One region of the Cellulosimicrobium sp. NPDC030954 genome, then DNA from elsewhere that is predicted to be linked to it. Evidence: riboswitches for the same ligand, from Rfam matches in the RefSeq annotation. Region 1 holds a riboswitch; each other region holds the start of a gene.

The links. Region 1 has a riboswitch for thiamine pyrophosphate ahead of ACZ402_RS12480 (thiamine ABC transporter substrate-binding protein). Riboswitches for the same ligand answer to the same signal wherever they lie in the genome.
Region 2: another riboswitch for thiamine pyrophosphate. It lies ahead of ACZ402_RS10200 (ECF transporter S component); the one in region 1 lies ahead of ACZ402_RS12480 (thiamine ABC transporter substrate-binding protein).
Region 3: another riboswitch for thiamine pyrophosphate. It lies ahead of thiD (bifunctional hydroxymethylpyrimidine kinase/phosphomethylpyrimidine kinase); the one in region 1 lies ahead of ACZ402_RS12480 (thiamine ABC transporter substrate-binding protein).
Region 4: another riboswitch for thiamine pyrophosphate. It lies ahead of ACZ402_RS03640 (FAD-dependent oxidoreductase); the one in region 1 lies ahead of ACZ402_RS12480 (thiamine ABC transporter substrate-binding protein).

Annotation. Positions count from the first base shown of each region.
Region 1 is NZ_JBVIFN010000005.1:227,111-232,449, forward strand. Features, by position in the region: gene ACZ402_RS12475 (ABC transporter ATP-binding protein) at 1-794, opposite strand, end outside; TPP riboswitch at 971-1,075, shown strand; gene ACZ402_RS12480 (thiamine ABC transporter substrate-binding protein) at 1,158-2,258, shown strand; gene ACZ402_RS12485 (ABC transporter permease) at 2,338-4,053, shown strand; gene ACZ402_RS12490 (ABC transporter ATP-binding protein) at 4,053-5,261, shown strand; gene ACZ402_RS12495 (DUF4235 domain-containing protein) at 5,330-5,339, shown strand, end outside.
Region 2 is NZ_JBVIFN010000004.1:90,801-96,139, forward strand. Features, by position in the region: gene ACZ402_RS10190 (energy-coupling factor transporter transmembrane component T family protein) at 1-720, opposite strand, end outside; gene ACZ402_RS10195 (ABC transporter ATP-binding protein) at 717-2,558, opposite strand; gene ACZ402_RS10200 (ECF transporter S component) at 2,572-3,297, opposite strand; TPP riboswitch at 3,406-3,525, opposite strand; gene ACZ402_RS10205 (hypothetical protein) at 3,613-4,086, shown strand; gene ACZ402_RS10210 (Rv2578c family radical SAM protein) at 4,118-5,339, shown strand, end outside.
Region 3 is NZ_JBVIFN010000007.1:219,654-224,992, forward strand. Features, by position in the region: gene pheT (phenylalanine--tRNA ligase subunit beta) at 1-834, shown strand, start outside; gene ACZ402_RS15260 (SDR family oxidoreductase) at 831-1,727, shown strand; gene ACZ402_RS15265 (YceI family protein) at 1,971-2,645, shown strand; TPP riboswitch at 2,715-2,809, shown strand; gene thiD (bifunctional hydroxymethylpyrimidine kinase/phosphomethylpyrimidine kinase) at 2,802-3,767, shown strand; gene ACZ402_RS15275 (hypothetical protein) at 3,782-4,054, opposite strand; gene ACZ402_RS15280 (quinone oxidoreductase family protein) at 4,051-5,070, opposite strand; gene ACZ402_RS15285 (ABC transporter ATP-binding protein) at 5,080-5,339, opposite strand, start outside.
Region 4 is NZ_JBVIFN010000001.1:857,389-862,727, forward strand. Features, by position in the region: gene ACZ402_RS03625 (alpha/beta hydrolase family protein) at 1-534, shown strand, start outside; gene ACZ402_RS03630 (thiazole synthase) at 558-1,403, opposite strand; gene thiS (sulfur carrier protein ThiS) at 1,413-1,646, opposite strand; gene ACZ402_RS03640 (FAD-dependent oxidoreductase) at 1,652-3,037, opposite strand; TPP riboswitch at 3,042-3,121, opposite strand; gene thiE (thiamine phosphate synthase) at 3,173-3,898, shown strand; gene guaA (glutamine-hydrolyzing GMP synthase) at 3,942-5,339, shown strand, end outside.

The DNA.
Region 1 (5,339 bases):
GGCGTCGGGTCGCGCAGCTCGGTCACGAGGCGCCCGTCCGCGAGGAACAGCACGCGGTGCGCGTACGACGCCGCCGTCGGGTCGTGCGTGACCATGGCGACGGACTGGCCGAGGTCGTCCACCGAGGCGCGCAGGAAGCCGAGCACCTCCGCGGCGGCGCGCGAGTCGAGGTTGCCGGTCGGCTCGTCCGCGAACACGACCGCCGGCCGGGACACGAGCGCCCGCGCGCACGCGACGCGCTGCTGCTGCCCGCCCGAGAGCTCCGCCGGGCGGTGCCCGAGCCGCGGGCGCAGGCCGACGGCGTCGACGACGCGGTCGAACCACGCCCGGTCCACGGGCCGGCGCGCGACGGCGAGCGGGAGCACGATGTTCTCCTCCGCCGTGAGCGTCGGCACGAGGTTGAACGACTGGAAGACGAACCCGATGCGCGTGCGTCGCAGCCGCGTCAGCCGTCGCTCGCTCATCGCCGAGACCGTCTCGCCGTCCACGACGACGGTCCCCGCCGTGGGGGAGTCCAGCCCGGCGAGGCAGTGCATGAGGGTCGACTTGCCCGACCCGGACGGGCCCATGATCGCCGTGAGGCGTCCGCGTTCGAGGTCGACGTCGACGCCGTCCAGGGCGCGGACCGCGGCCTCGCCGCGCCCGTAGGTCTTCACGAGCCCCCGTGCGGTGGCGATCACGGGCCGCTCCGGCGTGGTCCCGGCGGCTCCCGCGGCGTTCTCGGCGTTCTCGGCGTTCTCGGTGGACGTCGCGACGGTCGTCGTCGCACCCGTCATCCCAGGTCTGCTGCTCATCGGTCCTTCCCCTCCTGCGTCGTCGGCCGGGGGCCCCGGTCCGGTCGTCTCGACCCTCCCGCGGGGGTGCGCCCCCGGGCATCGGGGACCGGCCCGGACCCCTCCCTGGTCGGTGCGGCGCCGCTCTCAGGGTTCTCTCAGGGGGATTCCCCAGGGGCGGCCCGGTGTAGGCTCGACGTGAACGACAGGGGAGCTCCTGGAGGAGCTGAGAGTGCGGACCACCGCAGACCCTCGAACCTGATCCGGTTAGCACCGGTGGAGGAAGTCGGGAATCTCGATCACCTGCTCGTGCGGTCTCCCGCGCTCGCCGGAGCACGGGTCGCACGGGTCGGTGGACCCCTCCTGAACGTCCTGGGAGGACACATGCAGCGCACGACCGCCCGCACCCGCCGGAGCACCCTCGTCACGGGCGCGGGCACGACCCTCGCCCTCCTCGCGCTCGCCGCGTGCGGCAGCGGCGACGACGCGACGTCAGGCTCGGGAGGCGACGACGCGTCGTCGGGCGCCGGGGGCACGGTCACCCTGGTCACCCACGACTCCTTCGCCGTGAGCGACGAGGTGCTCGCCGCGTTCGAGGAGGAGAGCGGGCTCACCGTGGAGCAGGTCGCGCCGGGCGACGGCGGCGCGCTCGTCAACCAGCTGATCCTCACCAAGGACTCGCCGCTGGGCGACGTCGTGTTCGGGATCGACAACACGTTCGCCTCGCGCGCGATCGACGAGGGCGTGCTCGCGCCCTACACGCCGGACGGACTGTCCGACTCCGCGGCGCAGTACGCGGTGGGGGACGGGGGAGAGCTGACGCCCGTCGACCTCGGCGACGTCTGCGTCAACGTCGACCACACCTGGTTCGCCGACGCGGGCATCCCCGAGCCGGTGTCGCTCGAGGACCTCGCGAAGCCGGAGTACGAGGACCTCCTCGTCGTGACCAACCCGGCGACGTCGTCGCCCGGCCTCGCGTTCCTCCTCGCGACCGTCGGCGCGTTCGGCGAGGACGGCTGGGAGGACTACTGGGCCGACCTGCGCGCCAACGGCGTGAAGGTCGTCGACGGCTGGTCCGACGCGTACTACGTCGACTTCTCCGGCTCCGAGGGCGCCGGGCCGCGCCCGCTCGTGCTGTCGTACTCGACGTCGCCCGCGTTCACGCTCACCGAGGACGGCTCCGAGTCGACCACGGGTGCGCTGCTCGACACGTGCTTCCGCCAGGTCGAGTACGCGGGCGTGCTCGCGAACGCGAAGAACCCCGAGGGCGCGCAGCAGCTCGTGGACTTCCTCGTGAGCGAGGCGTTCCAGGCCGACGTGCCCGGCCAGATGTACATGTACCCCGCCGACGACTCCGTCGCGCTCCCCGACGGCTGGGCCGAGTTCGCCCCGCTCGCCGACGAGCCCTTCGAGGTCGCGCCCGCCGACATCTCGGCGCACCGTGACGAGTGGATCAAGGCATGGACGGCCACGGTCGTCGACTGACCCGCGTCTCCGGTCCGCCGGCGGGCATGACCAGGGCTTTACCTCGCGAGGTAGAGCCCTGGTCCGCCGAGGTAGAGCCGTGGTGAGGGGCCGCGCGGTCCGGCGGGGCAGCGTCGGGCGCGGGGTGCTGTGGGGGATCGCGGCGGCGGTGCCGCTGCTGTTCCTCGGGGTGTTCTTCGCGTGGCCGGTCGTCACGCTCGTGGCGCGCGGGTTCGTCGGGGACGACGGCGGGCTCGACCTGTCGGGGTTCGCGGAGGTCTTCTCCCAGCCGCGGACGTGGCGGATCCTCGGGCTGACGCTGTGGCAGGCCGTGCTCGGCACGGCGTTCTCCGTGCTGCTCGGCGTGCCCGGGGCGTACGTGCTGTACCGGTGCCGGTTCCCCGGGCGACGGGTCGTGCGCGCGCTCGTCACGGTGCCGTTCGTGCTGCCGACCGTCGTCGTGGGCGTCGCGTTCCGGTCGCTGCTCGTGCAGGGCGGCCCGCTCGGGTTCCTGCGGCTCGACGAGACGTTCGCGGCGATCGTCGTCGCGCTCGTGTTCTTCAACTACTCGGTCGTCGTGCGCACGGTCGGCGGGCTGTGGGAGCACCTCGACCCGCGCGCCGAGCAGGCCGCCCGGGCGCTCGGCGCGACGCCGTGGCGCGCGTTCCGCACCGTGACCCTCCCGGCGTTGACTCCCGCGATCGCGAGCGCCGCGTCGATCGTGTTCCTCTTCTGCGCGACGGCGTTCGGCGTCGTGCTCGTGCTCGGCGGCATCCGCTACGGGACCATCGAGACGGAGATCTGGATCCAGACCACCCAGTTCCTCGACCTGCGCACCGCGGCGGTGCTGTCCGTCGTGCAGCTCGTCGTCGTCGCGGCGGCGCTCACCGTCGCGAACCGCACGCGGGCGCGGCGCGAGCGAGCCCTGAACCTCTCGTCCTCCACGTCGTCCGCGCACCCGCTGCGGCTGTGGCGCGACGGCCGCCCGACGGGCGACCTCGCCCCGGCGGCGCTCACGGCGGCCGTGGTCGTCGTGCTCGTCGGCCTGCCGCTCGGCACGCTCGTCGTGCGCTCGTTCCGCGTCCCGGGCGGCGGCTGGGGCCTCGACAACTACGCGAACCTCGGCACGACGGGCGGGCGCAACGCGCTGTCCGTCACCGTGTGGGAGGCGGCCGGGAACTCGCTGCGCACCGCCGCGCTCGCGACCCTGCTCGCCGTCGTGATCGGCGGCCTCGTGGCGCTCGTCGTGTCCCGGCGCCCGCGCTCGCGCGGCGGTCGGCGCGCGATCTCGGTGCTCGACTCGGTGTTCATGCTCCCGCTCGGGGTCTCCGCGGTGACCGTCGGCTTCGGCTTCCTCCTCACGCTCGACCGGCCGCTCGGCCTCGACGTCGACCTGCGCACGTCGGGACTCCTCGTGCCGATCGCGCAGGCGGTCGTCGCGATCCCGCTCGTCGTGCGCACGGTCCTGCCGACGCTGCGCGCGATCGACCCGCGCCTGCGCGAGGCCGCCGCGACGCTCGGCGCCGCCCCCGGGCGCGTGTTCCGCACGGTCGACGGGCCGATCGCCGCCCGCTCGCTCGGCCTCGCCGTCGGGTTCGCGTTCGCGGTCTCGCTCGGGGAGTTCGGCGCGACGTCGTTCCTCGCCCGCCCCGACAGCGCCACCCTGCCGGTCGTGATCTTCCGGCTCATCGGGCGTCCGGGCGCCGAGAACTACGGCATGGCGCTCGCGGCGAGCGTCGTGCTCGCGCTGCTCACCGCGACCGTGATGCTGCTCGCCGAGCGGTTGCGCGGCGACCGACCCGGAGGAGAGTTCTGATGGTGCAGACCGACCCCGCCCCCGCGCGCGCGGGCACGCCGGAGCCGTCGCGCCCCGACGCCGTGCCCGATCCCGCGCCCGGGGAGGGCGCCGGGCTCGCGGTGCGCGACGTCGTCGTGCGCTACGGCGCGCGCGGCACCGGGGGAGCGCGCACGGACCCCGGCACGACGGCGGTCGCAGGCGTCACGCTCGACGTCGCGCCCGGCGAGGTGCTCGCCCTGCTCGGGCCGAGCGGGTGCGGCAAGTCGAGCCTGCTGCGCGCGGTCGCGGGGCTCGAGCCGGTCGCGTCGGGGTCCGTGGCGTGGGACGGCCGCGACCTCACGGGCGTCCCCGTGCACCGGCGCGGGTTCGGGCTCATGTTCCAGGAGGGCCAGCTCTTCCCGCACCGCGACGTCGCGGGCAACGTCGCCTACGGGATCGCGGGGCTGCCCCGCGCCGCGCGCGACGCGCGCGTGACCGACCTGCTCGACGTCGTCGGGCTGGCCGGGTACGGGCGGCGCGCGGTCGCGACCCTCAGCGGGGGAGAGCGCCAGCGCGTCGCGCTCGCGCGGTCGCTCGCGCCGCGACCACGACTGCTCCTGCTCGACGAGCCGCTGTCCGCGCTCGACCGGGGGCTGCGCGAGCGCCTCGCGCTCGACCTGCGCGAGGCGCTGCGCGCCACCGGCACGACCGCGGTCTTCGTCACCCACGACCACGACGAGGCGTTCACCGTCGCCGACCGCGTCGCCGTCATGGACGCCGGCAAGCTCCTCCAGGTCGCGCCGCCCGAGGACCTGTGGCGCGCCCCCGCCTCGCGCCGCGTCGCGGAGTTCCTCGGCTACCAGGCGTTCGTCCCCACCGAGCTGTCAGCAGCAGGCCGCTCCCTGGACCGACGAGGCGCTGACGACCCTGCGTACGACGGCTCGGGCGAGCTGCTCGCGATCGGGCCGCGCGGGCTGCGCGTGGTCGGTACGTCCGGTGCGTCCGACGCCCAGGGCGGCTCGGCGACGTCAGGCCCCGGCACCTGGGTCGCGACGGTCGTGGGCAGCGTGTTCCGGCGGGGCGCGGTGGAGATCACGGTCGACGTCGACCTGCCCGGGACCGACGGCGGCGCCCCGGCCCGGCTCGTGGCGCTCGCGGCCGGTCCGGCCGACGACGCGGGCCCGGGGCCGGGCGACCACGTGCGGGTCGTGGTCGACCCGACGGGCTGCGCCGTCGTCCCGGGCTGACGCCCGCACGGACGGCGCTCGCTGTCGTGCGACGGGCGAGAGAGCCGCAGCCGACCTAGCGTCGAAGCATGAGCGACG
Region 2 (5,339 bases), on a different contig from region 1:
GACGGCCAGGACGGCGCCCGCCGCGACGACGTCGGGCACGCCGAGCGGGACGGGCCGCGAGGACGTCCGGGGGCCGCAGCCCAGCCCGCGCGACTCGAGCGCGACCGTCAGCCGCTCGGACCGGCGCACCGCCCCGACGAGCAGCGCGAAGGCGGCCGCGCCGAGCGACCGTGGCGACCGGGGGAGCCGGCCCGGCCGGCGCCGGGGGTCGCGGACCGCCTGGGCGCAGCGGATCGTGTGCCACGCGTCGGGGAGCTCGACGAGGAGCCGGTGCGCGGCGAGCACCGCGAACGTCCAGGTCGCGGGCAGGCGCGCGTGCTGGTGCAGGCTCGTCATGAGGCGCACGGGGTCGGTCGTCAGGACGAGCGCGAGGGACAGCGCGCCGACGAGCAGCGTGCGCAGCGCGAGCGCCGCGCCGATGGTCAGGCCGTCCGCGCCGACGGTGAACGGACCCAGCGGGACCGCGGCGCCCCCGGGCCGGGTGACGACGTTGACCACCAGGAGGCTCGTCGCGAACACCACGAACGGGACGTGGGCGAGCGCGAGGGTCCGGACGGGAACGCGTCCGAGCGTCAGCAGCGCGGCGACCGTGAGCACCCAGCCGGTCGCGGGCGTGACCGGGTCGGTGACGAGCAGCGCGGCCGTCGAGACGACGAGCACCGTCGCGAGCTTGACCGTCGGGTTCCACCGTTCGAGGGCCGTCGGGCGGTGACCGGTCACGGGGCGACCTCCGCGGCGACCGCGGCCGTGGGCGCGGGGAGTCTCGCGGTCCCGGGATCGGCGCCCGGCACGACGTCGCGCACGACGTCGTGCCGGGTGTCGCACGCGGCGTCGAGCGCACGGACGAGCGCGCCCGGGTCGAGGCCGCGACCGCGGCCCACGCGTGCCCACCAGTCGAGCAGCGGGGACCGGCGCAGGCCCGCGAGCGCGCACAGCGCGTCGTCGGCGAGGACCGTCGACGGCTCGGCGACCGTCGCGAGGGTGCCGCCGACGACCACGGCGACCCGGTCGGCGACCGCCGCGACGAGCGAGAGGTCGTGCGAGACGACGACCACCGCACCGCCCGCGTCGGCGCGCTCCCGCAGGACGCGGGCGACCGCGGCGGCCTGGGCCCGGTCCAGCCCGAACGTGGGCTCGTCGGCGAGGAGGACCGGCGGGTCCAGGACGGTCGCTGTCGCCAGGGACAGGCGCCGCTGCTCGCCGCCCGAGAGCCGGTACGGGTTCGCGTCGGCGAGGCGCGCGAGCCCGAACGCGGCGAGCTCCCGGTCGACGCGCGCGTCGACGTCGTCGAGGCGGGCGAGCCGCGCCGACCAGGCGACCTCCTCGCGCACCGTGCGGGCGACGAGCTGGTGCTCGGGGTCCTGGAACACCATCGCGACGGGCTCGCCGGTCGCGGTCGCGACCTCGCCCGTGGTGCGCTCGAGCCCGGCCATGCCGCGCAGGAGCGTCGACTTGCCGCCCCCGTTGGGCCCGACGACGGCGAGCACCTCGCCCGCGCGGACGTCGAGGTCCACGTCGCGCACGACGTCCGGGCCGCCGTGCCGGGACCGCCCCGCGCGGAGTCCGCCCCGATGGACGGCGAGGCCGCGGGCCCGGAGCGCCACGGGGCGCGCCGCGCCGGCCGGGGTCACGGCCGGGTCGGTGGTGGGGCGCGCGGGCGAGGACCGCGCGAGGTCGGCCAGCCAGTCGTCGGCCTCGGGGGAGCCGAGCGGCCCCGGGGCGCCCGCCTGCTCGAGGCGGACGGCGAGGGGCAGCCAGCACCCCAGCCCGGCGAGGTCGTGCGCGTGCTCGCGCAGGACGCGGTCGGTGGGGCCGTGCGCGACGACCCTGCCGTCGCGCCCGAGCACCAGGGTCGCGTCCGGCAGCGTGCCCAGGTCGTCCAGGCGGTGCTCGACGAGCACGACCGAGCGGTGCCGCGGCGCGGCGTCGTGACCGTCCCCGGGTCCGGGTCGGCGCGCGAGGCGGGCGACGAGGGCCCCGACGTCGTGGGCGGCGGCGGGGTCCAGCAGCGCGGTGGGCTCGTCGAGGACGAGGAGCTCCGGCTCGGCGACGAGCGCCGCGGCGACCGCGACGCGCTGGGCCTCGCCGCCCGACAGCGCGTGGGTCGGGCGGTCGTGCAGGTGCGCGGCGCCGACGGCGGTGAGCGCCGCGGTCGCGCGGGCGTCCATGCTGCGGGGGTCGGCACCGCGGTTCTCGAGCGCGAACCGCAGCTCCTCGTCCACTCGCGCCAGGCAGAGCTGGTCGCCGGGCCGCTGCTGGACGAGGCCGACGCGGGCGGCGAGCGCGGGCGGAGGCACCTCGCGCGGGTCGGCGCCGGTCACGCGGAGGCCGCCCAGGACGGCGCCCGGGAGGGTGTGCGGGACGACGCCGACGAGCGCGCGCAGGAAGGTCGACTTCCCGCACCCGGAGGGGCCGAGGACCAGCAGGCTCGTCCCGGCCGGGACGGTGACGTCGACGCCGTCGAGCACCCGGGTGCCGTGGTGCCCGAGGTGCACGGTCACGTCGGCGGCTGTGACAGCGTCGGGAACGTCGCGCGCGTGCGCGGTCACGTCAGCCACGTGCGCGGTCGCCTCACCCACGGCGGGCCGCGCCGATCGCGAACGCGTCGAGGGCGCCCGTGCGGGCGAGCGAGTCGCCGAGGAGGCGGGCCGCGAGGCCGCACAGCACGATGCACGACACGACCTGGATCCCGAGCCGGAGCATCGCGTAGTCCTGACCGAGCCAGCCGAAGCGCACGGCGTTGAACGCGAACGTGACGAGCGCGGCGCTCACGCCCGACGCGACGAACACCCACCAGCCGAACCGGCGGTAGCGCGTGAGCGCGAACGGCAGCTCGGCGCCGACGCCCTGGACCAGGCCCACGACGAGCAGCAGCGGCCCCGCGGGGGAGGCGAGGAAGACGACCTCGACGAGCGCGGCGAGGGTCTCGGCGAGGATGCCGACCCCCGGCTTGCGCACGATGTACGTGGCCAGGGGGCCGACGACGATCCACGCGCCCGCGAGGACGTTCGCGGCGAGGTCCGCGAGGGGGCCCATCGCGAGCTGGAGCGGGGCCCAGAGCTGGACGAACGCCCAGTACACGAACCCGAAGACGACGCCGAGGACGGCGATCAGCACCGTCTCGTGCAGCGTCAGCCCGCGACGTGGCGCGGGGCGCCCGGTCGGGCGGACCGCGGGACCGGGCGCCCCGCCGCCCGACACGCCGGGCGACACGCCGGCCGACCCGGCGGGCGGCTGGTCGGTGGGTACGGCGGCGCTCCGGGTCGCCTGCTGCGGGGTGGTGCGGGGCTCGGCCATGCGGGTTCCCTCCGTCGGGCCCCCGGGGCGAGGGGTGCACGACGGCGCGCCACCGCCGGGCCCGCGCGCACGGCACGGCGCGGGCGCGCGGGCACGAGCGCGCAGGGGACGGTGACGTCGGCCCTGCTCCCTTCGCTGGTACGAACCAGATCAGGTTCCACGGGTCTGCAGGAGGGACGGGTGTCCGGCCTGCACTCTCAGCGCTCGTGCGCTCCCCGGGGGCGTTCGGCCCGACCCTAGGCCCTCGGCGCGGCCCGGACAATCCCGGCGTCTCAGCCAGCGGGACGGGCCGTCGGGGCATGAGAGCGTGGCGGCATGACCACGGACAACGACCCTGCGGCGGTCGCCGAGCTCGACCGCCTCGACGAGGCCGTCCGGTCGGCGCCCGCCGGAGACACGACGGCGCAGATCGACCTCTGGCGGCAGGCGGCCCGGCTCGACACCTGGTTCTTCATCGCGCGCGGCCCCGAGGACCGGCCCCGCCCGTACGCGGTGGCCGCCGCCCAGGGGCCGATGATCTGCCTCTACAGCAGCGCCGGCCGCGCGAAGGAGGCCGCGCTGGCCCTCGGGCTCGCCGCAGAGGGCGACGCCGTGCCGCTCCTCGCGGTCCCGGTGCCGGCCGCGATCGACTACCTCGCCTCCTTCGGTGCGGCCGGCGTCGTCGGGGTGACGCTGGACCACCCGCGGATCGGGCACCACGTGCCGCTCGCGAACCTTTCCCTGCTCAAGGCGTGGGTCGCCGGGGACGCGGGGGTAGGCGTCGGGCGGGCGGCCGTCCCCGGGGCTTGACGTCGAATCGAACACCTGTTCGAATGTGCGGGTGAGGTGGGACGGACAGGCGCTCGGCGCGGACGACGGCGCTCTCCCGGGGCTGGAGCGGGCGGGCCTCGTGCGCAGCGTGCGCACGCCCGAGTTCGCGGGCATCACGTTCCACGAGGTGACGGCCAAGAGCGCGCTGTCGAAGGTCCCGGCGATGTCGCGCATGCCGTTCCGCTGGACGGTCAACCCGTACCGCGGCTGCAGCCACGCCTGCTCCTACTGCCTCGCGCCGTCGACGCCGGTGCTGCTCGCCGACGGCACGCAGCGGCCGATCGGCGAGCTGCGCGTCGGCGACGAGATCGTGGGGACCGCGCCGCACGGCGCCTACCGGCGCTACGTGCGCACGCGCGTGCTCGACCGCTGGACCACCCGCAAGCGCGCGTACCGCGTGACCCTCGCGGACGGCACGCGCCTCACGGCGAGCGGCGACCACCGGTTCCTCACCGAACGCGGCTGGCGTCACGTCGTCGGCGGGGCCGGGCGCCGCTCCCACCTGGCGCTGGGCGACGTCCTCCTCGGCCCGGGGGCGGCAGTGCTCGCGGACGGACGGGTCGCGCTCGAGGGCCGGGACGTCACGGGCGACGAGGCGCTGCGCGTCGACTCGCTCGAGGCGCTCGACGGGCCCGGGGAGGAGACCGAGCTCGTCGACATCACCACCGGGACGCGGGACTTCGTCGCCGCCGGGGTCGTGAGCCACAACTGCTTCGCCCGGCCCACCCACCAGTACCTCGACCTCGACGCGGGTGACGACTTCGACCGCGAGGTCGTGGTCAAGGTGAACGTCGACGAGGTGCTGCGCGCCGAGCTCGCCCGCGCGTCCTGGAGCCGCGAGCCCGTCGCGCTCGGCACGAACACGGACCCCTACCAGCGGGCCGAGGGGCGCTACCGCCTCATGCCGGGCATCATCGACGCGCTCGCGGGCTCCGGCACGCCGCTGTCGGTCCTGACCAAGGGCACGCTCCTGCGCCGCGACCTGCCGCTGCTCGCCGACGCCGCCTCGCGCGTCGAGGTGGGGATCGGCGTCTCGCTCGCGCTGCTGGACCCGGCTCTCCAGGCGAGCGTCGAACCGGGCACGCCCTCGCCGCGCGCACGCCTCGACCTGATCCGCGCGGTCCGCGAGGCGGGCCTGCCGTGCGGTGTCATGGTCGCGCCCGTGCTGCCGTGGCTCACCGACTCCACGCGCGCGCTGACCGACCTGCTCGACGCGGTCAAGGACGCGGGCG
Region 3 (5,339 bases), on a different contig from region 1:
GACCTCCTGAGCACGCTGCTCGAGACGGCGCGCCGCAACGTCGGGCGCGGGCTGGGCGACGTCGCGCTGTTCGAGGTCGGTCTCGTGACGCACCCGCGCGCGGGTGCCCCGGCGGCGCCCGCGCTGCCGGGCGGCGTCCGGCCGTCCGACGACCAGCTCGCCGCGATCGACGCGTCGCTCCCGGCGCAGCCGCGCCACGTGGCGGGCGTCCTCGTCGGTCGCCGCGTGCGTGCCGGCTGGTGGGGAGCGGGCCGTGCCGCGGACTGGACCGACGCGCTCGCGGCGGCCCGGCTCGTGGTGGAGCGTGCCGGCCTCCACGTGGGTGCCGACGTGTCCGTCGTGGCCGACACGGCGCGCGCCCCGTTCCACCCGGGCCGCTGCGCGTGCCTGGAGCTCGCGGACGGGACCGTGGTCGGGCACGCGGGCGAGCTGCACCCCAAGGTGCTGGAGAACCTCGGCCTGCCCGCGCGCACGGTGGCGTTCGAGGTCGACCTGTCCGCGGTCGTCGCCGCCTCGTCGGACGAGCCCGTGCAGGCGACGCCCGTCTCGGGCTTCCCGGCCGCCAAGGAGGACCTCGCGTTCGTGGTGGACGCCGGCGTGACCGCGCAGGCGCTGCGCGACGCGATCGTCGACGGTGCCGGGGAGCTGGTCGAGGACGTCGCGCTGTTCGACGTCTTCACCGGCGAGCAGGTCGGCGCCGGGCGCAAGTCGCTGGCGTTCTCGCTGCGACTGCGCGCCGCCGACCGCACGCTGACGGCGGACGACGTCGCGCGCGTCCGCGAGGGTGCCGTGACGGCCGCGCGCGAGCGCGTGGGCGCGGAGCTGCGGGCGTGAGCGCGGGCGCGGCCGGCCCGGTGGGTGCGGCGGGTACCGTCGCGCCCGCCCGGACGGCGCTCGTCACCGGCGCGTCGCGCGGCATCGGCCGCGCGATCGCCGTCGGCCTCGCCGCGGCCGGTCTCGACGTCGCGCTCCTCGCGCGCGACGCCGCCCGGCTCGCGGGCGTGGCCGACGAGATCGGCGCCCTGACCGTCAGCGGTGCGGGGCGCGCGGTCGTGGTCACGGCCGACGTCACGGACGCCGCCGCGGTCACGGCCGCCGTCGGCGCCGCGCAGGACGCGCTGGGGAGCGTCGACCTGCTCGTCAACAACGCGGGGCGCGTCGACGCCGAGGTGCCGCTCTGGGAGGCGGACCCCGACGAGTGGTGGGCGATCGTCGAGACCAACGTGCGCGGGCCGTTCCTCCTCGCGCACGCCGTCGTCCCCGGCATGCTCGCGCGCGGCGGGGGACGCGTCGTCGACCTCAACAGCGGCGCGGGCTCGCACGACATGGACGGCGCGAGCGCGTACAACGCGAGCAAGACGGCGCTCCTGCGGCTCGGTGCGAACCTGCACCGCTCCGGGTTCGCGCGCGGGCTGCGGACCTTCGAGGTCGCGCCCGGCGTCGTCCAGACCGACATGACGGCGTCGATGGTCATGCACGAGGGTCGCACCGAGTGGACCCCGGTGGAGCGCACGGTCGAGATGGTCGTCGCGATCGCGCGCGGCGAGCTCGACGCGTTCTCGGGAGCGTTCGTGCGCGTGACGCACGACTCCCCGGAGTCGTTGCGCGCCGCGGCCGAGGAGGCCCTCGGCCGCGGGGACGTCCTGCCCGGCCCCGACGCGCGGCGCCTGCGCGTCACGCGCTGGGGCGCGGACGACCCGATGCCGGGAGAGCTCCCGGCCCGCTGACCTCCCACCGGCACGGACGCGACGACCCGCCGCGTCACGGACCCGTCGCACGCCCGACCCGCAGCGCCGCCCGACCCCTCCGGCCGGGCGGCGCTCGTGCGTCCGCGGGTGGCGCGTGCGAGGGGGAGATCACCCGCCATCTGGTTGAAGTTTCACGCACCCATCGGGGATGCTGTGCTGGACACCTGACCAAGTACCGGGCGGACACCGACGTCGCGGCTCGACGACGCCTGGGAGCGACGTATGACGACGGCCCGCCCTGTCCGGCAGTGGAACGGCCTCACCGTTCCCGAGGCCGGCACCTACGCGCTGGACGAGGCGCACAAGCGCATCGGGTTCACCGGGATGCACATGATGGTGTCGCCCGTCCGGGGCGAGTTCACCCGGGCGCGCGCGACCGTCCTGGTCGGCGAGGACCCGCTCGCCTCGGCGGTCTCCGCGACGATCGAGACCGCGAGCCTCACGACGCACCACGAGGAGCGCGACGCGCACCTGCGCAGCCCCGACTTCCTCGACGTCGACGCCTACCCGACGATCGAGTTCCGTAGCACCTCGGTCTGCTGGCAGGGCGAGCAGCAGGACCAGATCCTCGCGTGGGCGCGTCTGCGGAACCGCTCGCCCGAGCGCGCCGAGCTCGCGCCCGAGCGGGTGCAACCCCGGACGGCGCAGGCCGGGCGGTTCCTCGTCGAGGGGCTGCTCACGGTCCGGGGCGTCACGCACCGGACCGTGCTGTCGATGCAGTACGGGGGCGCGCGCCGCGACCCCTACGGCCGCGACATCTTCGGCTTCCACGCCGCGGCCGAGATCGACCGCGAGAGCTTCGGCCTGGTCTGGAACGTGCTGCTCGAGACCGGCGGGTTCCTCGTCGGCAAGAAGATCGGCCTCGAGATCGCGGGGGAGGCGATCCACCAGGCCTGACGCGGTGCGTCGCGTCCGCCGGTCCCCGTGAGACCGGGGGAGGTCGTCCGGCGCGCGGGACGTAGCATGGCGAGCGACACGGGGTGCCCCGACGCGGGGCTGAGATGAGACCCGTCGAACCTGCTCTGGCTCGTACCAGCGAAGGGATGTCCGGCGATGACGCTCGCCCTGCCCCAGCACGACCCCGCACCCCGGCGCGACAGCGCCCGTCGGCCCGCGGGCGGCCGCTCACCCGGCCCGGACGGCGGCCCTGGCGCGCGGCCCTCGCGTCCGCGCGTCCTGTCGATCGCGGGGACCGACCCGACCGGGGGCGCGGGCATCCAGGCGGACCTCAAGTCCTTCGCCGCGCACGGCGCGTACGGCATGGCCGTGACGACGGCGCTCGTCGCGCAGAACACGCACGGCGTCCGCTCCGTGCACGTCCCCGGGCCCGCCTTCCTGCGCGAGCAGCTCGACGCCGTGTCCGACGACGTCGAGATCGACGCCGTGAAGATCGGCATGGTGGCCGACGAGGCCAACGCCCGCGAGATCGGGGCGTGGCTCGACGTGCTCGCGGCCGCGCGGACCGACGCCGGGCTCCAGCGACCCTGGGTCGTCCTCGACCCCGTCATGGTCGCCACGTCGGGGCACCGGCTGCTCGACGCGGGCGCGGAGCAGGCGGTGCGCGACCTCGCGGCCCGGGCCGACGTCGTCACCCCCAACCTGCCCGAGCTGGCCGTCCTCGCGGGCCGCGACGTCGCCACGACCTGGGACGACGCGCTGGCCCAGGCCGCGTCGTACGCGGCGACGAGCGGCGCCGTCGTGCTGCTCAAGGGCGGGCACCTCACCGGCGAGACGTCGCCGGACGCCCTCGTCGTGCCGGCCGCGGTCCCCGGTGCCTCACCCGCGGTCACCACGTTCGACGCGCCCCGCGTCGACACCCCGCACACCCACGGCACGGGGTGCTCGCTCTCCGCGGCGCTCGCGGCCCTGCGCCCGCAGCGCGAGGGCTGGGCGGCGGCCGCGCGCGACGCGAAGGAGTGGCTCACCGGCGCGCTGCGGTCGGGTGCCGCGCTGCAGGTCGGGACGGGCCGGGGCCCGGTCGACCACCTGCACGCCACGTCGCCCGTCGCGCCCGGCTGACCGCGCGGAACGGGTCAGGCGCTCGTCGTCGGCTGCGCGACGGCGCAGTCGTAGCCGGGCGGCCACCAGCGCCAGGTCGCCACGACGTCCTGCGCCGCGACGCCCGCGGGGCGGTCGGCGACGCACGCGTCCGCCTGCTGGCGCAGCCCGACCGTCACCCAGTACACGGCGAGCGCCGCGGCGAGCAGGACGGCGAGGACCGTCACGGCGGGGCGCAGGGCAGGGGAGGGCCCGCCGTCGGACCCGTCCTCCTCGCCAGGCCGCGCGGGCACCCAGTCCCAGCTCACGCGGTGCCCGAGCTCGTGGCCTGCGCCGCTGCGTCGGGGACGAGCAGGACCTTGCCCGTGGTCGCGCGGCCCTCCAGCGCCCGGTGGGCGTCGGCGGCGTCGGCGAGCGGGAACGTGGCGCCGACGCGCACGTGCAGCGTCCCGCCCGCGACCGCGCCGAGGACCTCCGTCGCGCGCTCGACGAGCTCCGCGCGCGTCGCCGTGTGGTCGGCGAGCTTGGGCCGCGTGAGGAAGAGCGACCCGCCTGCGTTGAGCCGCTGCGGGTCGAACGGCGGGACCTGCCCGGACGAGCCGCCGTACAGCACGAGCGTGCCCCGACGGCGCAGCGACGCGAGCGACGCGTCGAACGTGTCCTTGCCCACCGAGTCGTACACCGCCGCGACGCCCTCGCCGCCCGTGAGCCCGCGCACGACCTCCGGCAGCTCCGCGGTGAGGTCCGCGAACGCCGTGTACTGGATCGCGTGCTCGGCGCCCGCGCCGCGGGACAGATCGGCCTTCTCGGGCGTCGAGACCGTCGAGATCACGTGCGCGCCCCGCGCCACGAGCATCTGCGTCAGGAGCAGCCCGACGCCGCCCGCGCCCGCGTGCACGAGCACCCGGTCGCCCGGGCGGACCGGGTAGGACGAGGTGCACAGGTAGTGCGCGGTGAGGCCCTGGAGCGCGACGGCGGTCGCGTCCTCGAGCGACACGGCGTCGGGGACGTGCAGCGCCTGGGCGGCGTCCACGACGACGAGGTCCGCGTACGACCCGGGCGCCTCGGTCCACACGACGCGGTCGCCGACGGTGAAGCCCTCGACGCCGTCGCCCACCTCGGCGACCACGCCCGCGCCCTCGCTGCCGACCACGTGCGGGTACTCCGTCGCGTACACGCCCGAGCGCTTGTACGTGTCGATGAAGTTCACGCCCGCGACGGCGGACCGGACGAGGAGCTGGCCGGGGCCCGGCGAGGGGTCGGGCAGCTCGGTGTGGTCGAGGACCTCGGGGCCGCCCGCCGCGCGGGCCACGATCGCGTGCATGGCCCCAGCCTAGGGTCGGCCGGCGCCCCCGGCCGCCCCGACCACGACGGTGGACGACACCGCCGCGGCGCCGCCGGGGTCGTCCCCGACCAGGCGGGGCGGGCGGGTGTGCCCGGCCGTCGCGTGCCACCGCCCGAACCGGCGCTCGACGCGCACCGGGTGGTCGAAGCAGCGCGTGACGTGCTCCGTGACGAGCACGTCCTCGGCGGCTCCCGCGACGACGACGCGGCCGTGCGCGAGCAGGAGCGCGTGGCTCGTCGTGGTGGGCA
Region 4 (5,339 bases), on a different contig from region 1:
GCGGTCGGGCACTCCTGGGGCGCCCAGACGGTGCAGATGCTGCTCGGCGCCCGCGTCCTCGACGGCACGGGCGAGCCAGGCCAGGACCGCTCGGACGGGCGGGTGCGGGCCGGCGTGCTCCTGGCAGCGACCGGGATCGGAGGCGACGAGCTGCACCCGTTCGCCCGGCAGCACTTCCCCTTCATGAACCCCTCGTTCGCCGAGCTGACCACGCCCACGCTCGTCGTGGCCGGCGACCGCGACCAGTCGGCGATGTCCAGCCGTGGCCCGGACTGGTTCACCGACGCCTACGTCCAGAGCCCGGGAGCCACGGACCTGCTGACCCTGTCCGGCGCCGAGCACTCCCTGGGCGGCATCCCGGGCTGGGAGGCGGCCGAGACCACCGACGAGAACCCCGAGCGGGTCGCGGTGCTGCAGCGGCTGACCACCGCCTATCTGCGCAGCGCGCTCGACCCGGCTGATGTCGGATGGGCGCGGGCTGCCGCGGCGCTGGCCGAGAGCGGTACGGCGCTCGGCCGGATCGACAGCAGGTAGCCCCCCGCCGCCCGGCTTCGCTGTCACAGGGCGAGGTCGAGGCGGCCCTGGGGGGACGAGCTCGCGAGGGCGCCCTCGCGGCGGGGGATGCGGCCGGCGCCGGCGGCGAGGCGGCCGGACTCGACGGCGAGGCGCATGGCGTGCGCCATGCGGACCGGGTCGGCGGCGCGCGTGACGGCGGTCGCGAGCAGGACGCCGTCGCACCCGAGCTCCATCGCCTGCGCGGCGTCCGACGCCGTCCCGATCCCCGCGTCAAGGATCACGGGTACGCGGGCCGCGGTGGCGATCGCCTCGATGTTGCGGGGGTTGAGGATGCCGAGGCCGGTGCCGATCGGCGCGCCGAGAGGCATGACGGCGGCGCACCCGACGTCCTCGAGCCGGCGCGCGAGGATCGGGTCGTCGTTCGTGTAGGGAAGCACGACGAACCCGTCGCGCACGAGCTGCTCGGCCGCCTCGACGAGACCGACGGGGTCGGGCAGGAGCGTGACGTCGTCCGCGATCACCTCGAGCTTGACCCACTCGGTGCCGCACGCCTCGCGCGCGAGGTGCGCGGTGAGCACGGCCTCGCGCACCGAGAAGCACCCGGCGGTGTTGGGCAGCGCGCGGATGCCGAGGCGCGCGAGCAGCGCCCAGATCCCGGCGTCGGGGCTGGCATCGCCGCCCGCGCGCACCGCGACGCGGCGCATCGCGACGGTCGTCAGCGCGGTGCCCGACGCGACGAGCGCGTCCTCGAGCGTGAGCAGGTTCGCCGCCCCGCCCGTCCCCATGACGAGGCGGGAGCCGATCGTCGTGCCGGCGACGACGAGCGGGTCGTCGGCGAGGCCGTCGCCTTCCGCGGCGCGGCGCGGGGTGGTGTCGGTCGTGGTCACGGGTCCTCCTCAGCCGCCCTGGACGGCGGTCACGATCTCGATGCGGTCGCCGGGCGCGACGACGGTCGTCGCCCAGGAGCCGCGCGGCACGACGGCGTCGTCCACGGCGACGGCGACGCCTTGCGGCGTCCCGTCGGCGACGTATGCGGGCACGAGCGCCGCGACGAGCTGCTCGAGGTGCACGGGCGCGTCGAGCGGGTACGGCTCGCCGTTGACGAGCGCGGTCGGAACGGGTGGGGTCACGGGAATCACCTCGGTGTCGTCGTGGAGAAGGCGCCCGCCCGGCCGGTGCCGAACCCGGGATCGTTCCCCAGGTCGGGCGCGCCGTGGGGAGAGAGCCCGGGTTCGGCGAAGCGGTCGGTGCGGGTCGGGGCGAGGGCGACCGCGACGGTGGGCTGGAGTGCGGTGCCGGTGAGGCCGGCGACGACCGCGTCGGCGGTGAGCGGCGCGAGGAGGATGCCGTTGCGCCCGTGTCCGGTCGCGAGGTGCAGGCCGGGGACGGCGGTCGGGCCGACGAGCGGCAGGTTGTCCGGGGTCGCGGGCCGCGCACGCGGGGTCACGTCGACGAGCGCGGCCTCGTCGATCCCGGGCAGGAGGGCGCGCGCGTCGCGCAGCAGGGCGAAGACGCCGCCGGCGGTCGCGCGGCGGTCGTCCGGGTTCTCCTCGGTCGTCGCGCCGACGACGACCTCCCGGTGCCCCGCGCAGCCGTGACCCTGCCCGTCGGGTACGGGGTCGCGCGGCACGACGTACACGGGCCGCCCCTGCACGACCCCGCGCACCACGTGCTCCAGCGCGAGGTCCGGCCCGGCGTCGAGGCGCAGCGTCTGCCCCTTGACCGGTCGCGTCGGTACGACGACGCCTGGCACGTCCGCGAGCAGCGCGCCGGACTCCCAGCCCGCCGCGACGACGACGGCACCGGCCGCGTGGAGCCGGCCCCCGTCGTCGTGCACGCCCACGACGCGCCCGGCCGGGTCGACCGCGAGCCGCGTCGCCGACGCCCGCACGACGACGGCGCGCACCCCGGCACGGCCGTCCCCGCCCGCGGGCGCACCCGCCCCGGAGCCCGCGCCGGGGGCGACGTCGAGCGCGCCGAGCAGCGCCGCGTGCGTCGCGCGGGGGTCGACCGCGTGGTCGGCGGGCGCCCACGCCGCGCCCGCGACCCGGGGGCCGAGGTACGGCTCGCGCCGGCGCGCGTCGGCGACGGTGAGCTCGCGCGAGGCCAGGCCGTGCGCCGCGTGGAGGGCGAGGACGCGGCGGAGCAGCGCGAGGTCGTCGGCGTCGTACGCGAGGGTGAGGGTACCTGCGGTGCGCAGCCCGACGTCGGCCCCCGTCGCGGCGCGCAGGTCGGCGGCGAAGCCGGGCCAGGCTCCGGCGGCCGCGAGGTGCAGGCGCAGCGCGTCGTCCTCGCCGAAGTCGGCCTCCGTGACCGGGGCGAGCATGCCGGCGGCGGCGCGCGTCGCGCCGTCGCCCGGCGACGGGTCCAGCACCGTGACCGTCAGACCGGCGCGCGCGGCGCGCCACGCCACGGCGAGCCCCACGATCCCACCGCCCACGACGACGACGTCGCGCGCGCCGTCGGGCACGGCAGGACCGGCTCCCGGCGGGCGGGGCTCGGGACGGACAGGGGTGTGCATGCGCGCTCCCTTCGCTGGCATGACCCAGATCAGGTTCGACGGTCGGCTCCGACGCCCTCTCAGCCCCGTGCGGGGCTCCCGTGCTGTCGGCCACAGTACCCGCGCGGGGGAGCGGGCGCGGCTAGGCTCCGGCGGGTGAGCACCGAGACCTTCGCCACGCCCGCGCACCCCGTCGTGCCGGCACCGGACGACGCGCGCGCCCGCCTCGCCGACGCGCGCCTCTACCTGTGCACCGACGCGCGCGAGGAGCGCGGCGACCTCGAGGACTTCCTGCGGGCGGCGCTCGCGGGCGGGGTCGACGTGGTCCAGCTGCGCGACAAGACGCTCGACGTGGCGCGCGAGCTCGAGCTCCAGGAGCTCGTCGCGCGGGTCGCGGCGGAGCACGGCGCCCTGTGGGCGGTGAACGACCGGGCCGACGTCGCACGGCTCGCGGGCGCGCCCGTCGTCCACATGGGCCAGGGGGACCTGCCGGTGCCTGCGGTGCGCGCCCTGCTGGGCCCGGACCCCGTGCTCGGCCGGTCCACGCACTCGGCCGAGCAGGCGGCCGCGGCCGAGGCCGACCCGGGCGTCGACTACTTCTGCGTGGGCCCGCTGTGGGCGACGCCCACCAAGCCGGGGCGTGCCGCCGTCGGGCTCGACCTGCTGCGCGCGGTCGCCGCGACGCGGCCGGGCACGCCGTGGTTCGCGATCGGCGGGGTGGACCCGGACCGGCTCGACGCGGTGCTCGACGCCGGGGCGGACCGCGTCGTCGTGGTGCGGGCGATCACGCAGGCGCCGGACCCGGAGCGTGCCGCGCGCGCCCTGCGCGAGCGCGTGGCAGGACGAGCCGCCGCGCGAGCGGGCGAGCGCGCCGGCGCCTGAGACGCGTGACGGTCGCCCGCCGCGCGGCGACTATCCTGGAGCGGTGACGTCACCCGCCACCGCTCCCGACACCCCCACCACCGCCGAGGTCGCCGCGACCCCGCGCCCCGTGCTCGTCGTCGACTTCGGCGCCCAGTACGCGCAGCTCATCGCGCGCCGCGTGCGCGAGGCCAAGGTCTACTCCGAGATCGTGCCGCACACGTTCACGGTCGAGCAGATGCTCGCGAAGGACCCGGTCGCGATCATCCTCTCGGGTGGTCCGTCGTCCGTGTACGCGACCGGCGCCCCGTTCGTCGACCCGGCGCTGTTCGAGGCCGGCGTGCCCGTCATGGGCATCTGCTACGGTTTCCAGGCCATGGCGAAGGCGCTCGGCGGCGAGGTGGCCCAGACGGGCCTGCGCGAGTACGGCGGGACCGAGGTCGAGGTGTGCGCCGCGGGCGTGCTGCTCGACGGCACGCCGGAGAACCAGACCACGTGGATGAGCCACGGCGACGCGGTGCACCGCGCGCCCGAGGGGTTCGAGGTCCTCGCGACGTCGGCCGGCTCGCCCGTCGCGGCGTTCGAGAACACCACGCGCCGCCTCTACGGCGTGCAGTGGCACCCCGAGGTCAAGCACTCCGCGCACGGCCAGACCGTGCTGGAGCACTTCCTGTACGACGGCGCCGGGCTGGCCCCGGACTGGACGCCCGGCAACGTCATCGCGGACCAGGTCGCGGCGATCCGCGCCCAGGTCGGCGACGCGCGCGTCATCTGCGCGCTCTCCGGCGGCGTCGACTCCGCGGTCGCGGCCGCGCTCGTGCAGCGCGCCGTGGGCGACCAGCTCACGTGCGTGCACGTGGACCACGGGCTCATGCGCGCGGGCGAGGTCGAGCAGATCGAGCGCGACTTCGTCGCGGCGACCGGCGTCAACCTCGTGATCCGCGACGAGAAGGAGCGGTTCCTCACCGCGCTCGCCGGGCACAGCGACCCCGAGACCAAGCGCAAGATCATCGGCCGCGAGTTCATCCGCGTGTTCGAGGACGCGGCGCGCCAGATCGTCGAGGACGCGGGCGAGCACGGCGCCGAGGTCAAGTTCCTCGTGCAGGGCACGCTGTACCCGGACGTCGTCGAGTCGGGCGGCGGCGAGGGCGCGGCGAACATCAAGAGCCACCACAACGTCGGCGGTCTGCCCGACGACCTGCAGTTCTCGCTCGTCGAGCCGCTGCGCACCCTGTTCAAGGACGAGGTCCGCGCGGTCGGTCGCGAGCTTGGCGTGCCCGAGGAGATCGTCGCGCGCCAGCCGTTCCCGGGCCCCGGGCTCGGCATCCGCATCGTCGGCGAGGTCACGGCGGACCGCCTCGAGACGCTGCGCGCCGCGGACGCGATCGCGCGCGAGGAGCTGACGAAGGCGGGTCTCGACAACGAGATCTGGCAGTGCCCGGTCGTGCTGCTCGCCGACGTG